DNA from 2 places in the Streptomyces sp. NBC_01506 genome. Region 1 is predicted to be linked to the other one. Evidence: riboswitches for the same ligand, from Rfam matches in the RefSeq annotation. Region 1 holds a riboswitch; the other holds the start of a gene.

Region 1 (2,195 bases):
ACGGTGTCGGTCATGCGTGCTGCTCCTGACCTGCGCGGACGGCGGGGGAGAAGGCCGGCGAGCGGCCGGGCGGGAGACCGGGCGAGAAGCGTCCCGGCGTGAAGGGCCGTGCGTCGTCGGGGAGTTCACCCGTCGTGAGTACGGTGGCCATCACCTGGCCCGTGACGGGTGTCAGGAGCACCCCGTTGCGATGGTGCCCGGTGGCCAGATGCAGGCCCGGCAGGGCGGTCGGCCCGAGCAGCGGGGCGTTGTCCGGCGAGGTCGGGCGCAGCCCGGCGCGGGTCTCGGTGAGCGGCAGTTCGGTGATGCCGGGGAGCAGTTCATGGGCGTCGCGCAGCAGCTCGTACACCCCTCCCGCCGTCACCGTCGTGTCCCAGCCGAGTTCTTCGCTCGTCGCGCCCAGGACCAGCTCGCCGTTCTCGCGCGGCACGAGATAGATATGGCTGCCGCGGACCTCGGCCCGCAGCGTCCGGGAGAGGAACGGGGCGTACTGGCGCGGCACCGTCAGCCGCAGGACCTGGCCCTTGACGGGGCGTACCGGCGGCAGCACGTCGTCCGGCACGCCCGCGAGCTGTGCGCTGCGGCTGCCCCCGGCGATGACGACCTGGCCGGCGCCGAGTTCGGCGCCGCCGCCGACCGTGAGCCCGGCGGCCCGGCCCCGGACCACTCGCAGGCGTTCGGCCCAGGCCCGGTGGAAGACCACCCCCGACCGCTCGCAGGCCGTCACAAGGGCGGCGGCGAGCCTGCGCGGATCGATCTGGTGGTCACCGTCGACCCGCAGCCCGCCGCGTACGCGCGGAGCGAGCATCGGCTCCAGCCGCCGGCACTCGCGGCCGGTGAGCCATTGCGACTCAAGACCCGACCTCCTTTGGAGGGCGTGCAGTTCACGCAGTTGCGCCCGGTCGTCGGTGTCGAGAGCGACGGCGAGCGTGCCGCAGACGCGGTAGCCGGTGTCCTGCCCGGTGGCCGACTCCAGTTCGGCGACGAAGTCGGGGTACAGCCGCGCGGAGGCGATGTTCAGCCCCAGCAAGGTCTCTTCGCCGTGGTCGAGTTCGCTGACGGCGGCGAGCATTCCGGCGGCGACCTGGGCGGCGCCGCCGCCCGGCTCGGGATCGACGACGCCGACGCCGAGCCCGCGCTGCGCGGCGCGCCAGGCGGTGACGAGGCCGATGATTCCGCCCCCGACGACGAGAACGTCTGTATGAGATGACCGCATGGGCGTCCAGCTCCTCCCTTCGCCGGCATGACCCGGATCAGGTTCGTACGGTCGGAGGCCGCGTCAGCCTCCCTCTCAGCCCGGTGCGTCCGGGCTCCCGCGAGGTGTGAAGTCTCTTGTCCGCTACCGGCGACAAGTGCTTGCGGCTGCCAGGGTAACCCCCTGTCCCCGCCCCCTGTAAGGGAGTCGTGGTCACTCGTGGCCCCGGCCGGTTCCTTAAGGTGATCGGGTGAGCGAGCAGCGGAAGCAGGCGGACGAGCGGCGCACGGTCATCGTCGGCGCGGGTATGGCGGGTGTGCAGACCGCCGTGGCACTGCGCGAACTGGGGCACGACGGCCCCGTCACCCTCATCGGCGCCGAGCGGCACCAGCCCTACGACCGGCCCCCGCTCTCGAAGGCCGTCCTTCTCGGGACGGCGGAGAGTTCGGCCTTCGACGTGGACTTCGACGCGCTGTCCGTGGAACTGCGGCTGGGCCTCGAAGTGACCGGCGTGCGCCCCGGGGACCAGGAGTTGGACACGGCGGCGGGGCCGGTTCCGTACGACGTGCTGGTCCTGGCCACCGGCGCCGAACCGATCACGCTGCCGGGCGCGGAAGGCGTGCCCGGCGTCCATCTGCTGCGCACCCTGGACGACGCCGCGCGGCTGCGCCCCGTCCTGGACGCCAAGCACCGCGTCGTCGTGGTGGGAGCGGGCTGGATCGGCGCCGAGTTCACCACCGCGGCCCGGGAGGCCGACTGCGCGGTGACCGTCCTGGAGGCCGCGGACCGTCCGCTCGCCGGCGCCCTGCCCGCCGAGGTCGCCACTCCGATGGCGCACTGGTACGCCGAGAGCGGCGCCGAACTCCTCACCCACGCGCGCGTGGCGACCGTCGAGCCCGGCCGGGTGGTCCTCACCGACGGCCGCGAACTGGCGGCGGACGCGGTGATCGTGGGCATCGGCGCCAGACCCGCCACGGCCTGGCTGGCGGGCTCCGGCATC
Region 2 (2,195 bases), 4.8 Mb from region 1:
CAGGACCTCCACCGGCGGGCTCGACGCGTACGAGACGACGAGCGGGCGCTCCGCCTTGGCCTTCTTGCCGCCCGCCGAGCCGGAGAAGTCCTCGTTGTAAGCCTGCTCCCAACTGTCCACGACCTGGACGCCGTTGGCCTTGAGCTGCTTCCAGTAGCCCTGCCAGCCGTCGTCCCCGTACGCCGCGACGGTGCCGAGGAGGAAACCGAGACCCGGTGAGGACTGCTCGGCGTTCTCGACAACGAGCAGGTCCTTGTAGGCGGGCTTCGTCAGGTCGGCGAAGGTCTCCGGCGGCGCCAGCTTCTTGTCGGCGAAGTACTTCTTGTCGTAGTTGACGCAGACGTCGCCGGTGTCGACGGGGGTGACACGGTGCTTGGCGTCGTCGAGCCGAACGTCGGCGCGGACCTGGTCGAGGCCCTTCGCCTCGTACGGCGTGAACAGGCCGTTGTCGAGGGCGCGGGAGAGCAGGGTGTTGTCGACGCCGAAGAAGACGTCCCCCTGAGGCGAACCCTTGGTGAGGATCTCCTTGTTGAGCGCCTCGCCCGCCTCGCCGCTCTTCAGCACCTTGACGGTGTAGCCGGTCTGTTCGGTGAACGCCTTCAATACGGAGTCCGAGGCGGCGAACGAGTCATGGGCGACGAGCGTCACGCTCTTGGACTTCGCGCCGTCCGACGACGTGGAGTCGCCGGACCCGCCGCCGCACGCGGCCAGCGCGCAGACGCCGAGCGCGATAGCGAGGCCACTGGCCGCCATTTTCTTCGTGGTACGCACTGAATTCCTCCTGGGATGTCCAGGAGAAGACGCGGCCCCGCCCCGCACCGGCGGACCGGAGCAGGGCAGGGCGCAACAGCTTGAGTGATGACCGAACTTCCTACCCAGAATGACCTGGGCAAGGTTCAGAGGGTCTGCGACCGTGAGGCTCTTGTCGATCCTCTGCCGCACTCTCAGCGCTGTGGCGCTCCCCTGTCGGAATATGTAATTCGTTCGAACCCAGCGTACATGGGCCCCGTCGGGGCCCCTCGCCGCGCTCAGCGCTCCGTCGCCGCCAACTGACCGCACGCCCCGTCGATCTCCTGACCTCGGGTGTCACGCACCGTCACCGGCACTCCGTGGGAGGCGATCGCCTCGACGAACGCCTTCTCGTCCTCGGGGCGGGATGCCGTCCACTTGGACCCGGGGGTGGGGTTGAGCGGGATCAGATTGACGTGCACCCGCTTCCCCTTGAGCAGCCGGCCCAGCAGATCGCCCCGCCACGCCTGGTCGTTGATGTCGCGGATCATGGCGTACTCGATGGAGATCCGGCGGCCCGACTTCTCCGCGTACTCCCAGGCGGCGTCCAGCACCTCCCGCACCTTCCAACGGGTGTTGACCGGCACGAGGGTGTCGCGCAGCTCGTCGTCCGGCGCGTGAAGCGAGACGGCGAGGCGGCACTTGAAGCCCTCGTCGGCGAATCGCAGCATCGCGGGCACCAGGCCCACCGTCGAGACGGTGATGCCGCGCTGCGAGAGTCCGAGGCCGTCCGGCTCGGGGTCGGTCAGCCTGCGGATCGACCCCACGACGCGCCGGTAGTTGGCGAGCGGTTCACCCATGCCCATGAAGACGATGTTGGACAGCCGGGCGGGGCCGCCGGGGACCTCACCGTCGCGCAGCGCGCGCATGCCGTCCACGATCTGGTGCACGATCTCAGCCGTGGACAGGTTCCGGTCGAGACCCGCCTGCCCCGTGGCGCAGAACGGGCAGTTCATCCCGCAGCCTGCCTGTGAGGAGATACACATGGTGACGCGGTCCGGATAGCGCATCAGGACGGACTCGACAAGCGTGCCGTCGTGCAGCCGCCACAGCGTCTTACGGGTGGTGTCGTCGTCGCACGAGATGTGCCGGACCACGGACATCAGGTCGGGCAGCAGCTCCGTGGCGAGCTTCTCGCGCGCGGCGGCGGGGATGTCCGTCCACTCGGCGGGGTCGTGCGCGAACCGCGCGAAGTAGTGCTGCGAAAGCTGCTTGGCACGGAACTGCTTCTCGCCGAGCGCCACCACGGCCTCGCGCCGCTCCTGCGGCGTGAGGTCGGCGAGGTGCCTCGGCGGCTTCTTGGCGCCGCGGGGCGCGACGAAGGTCAGTTCTCCGGGATTGGGCGGAGCCATGAGCTGTTTTCTCCTCGGTACGACGAGGCCGGTGTTTCCCGCCGACCGCGGGAG

Evidence for each region. Region 1 has a riboswitch for thiamine pyrophosphate ahead of thiO (glycine oxidase ThiO). Riboswitches for the same ligand answer to the same signal wherever they lie in the genome.
Region 2: it holds a riboswitch for thiamine pyrophosphate, as region 1 does, so the genes downstream of both, OG329_RS10110 (thiamine ABC transporter substrate binding subunit) here and thiO (glycine oxidase ThiO) in region 1, are expected to answer to the same signal.

Annotation. Positions count from the first base shown of each region.
Region 1 covers NZ_CP109422.1:7,202,637-7,204,831, forward strand. The annotation lists gene thiO (glycine oxidase ThiO) at 11-1,216, opposite strand; TPP riboswitch at 1,213-1,327, opposite strand; gene OG329_RS32350 (NAD(P)/FAD-dependent oxidoreductase) at 1,503-2,195, shown strand, end outside.
Region 2 covers NZ_CP109422.1:2,414,195-2,416,389, forward strand. The annotation lists gene OG329_RS10110 (thiamine ABC transporter substrate binding subunit) at 1-771, opposite strand, end outside; TPP riboswitch at 851-975, opposite strand; gene rlmN (23S rRNA (adenine(2503)-C(2))-methyltransferase RlmN) at 1,029-2,141, opposite strand.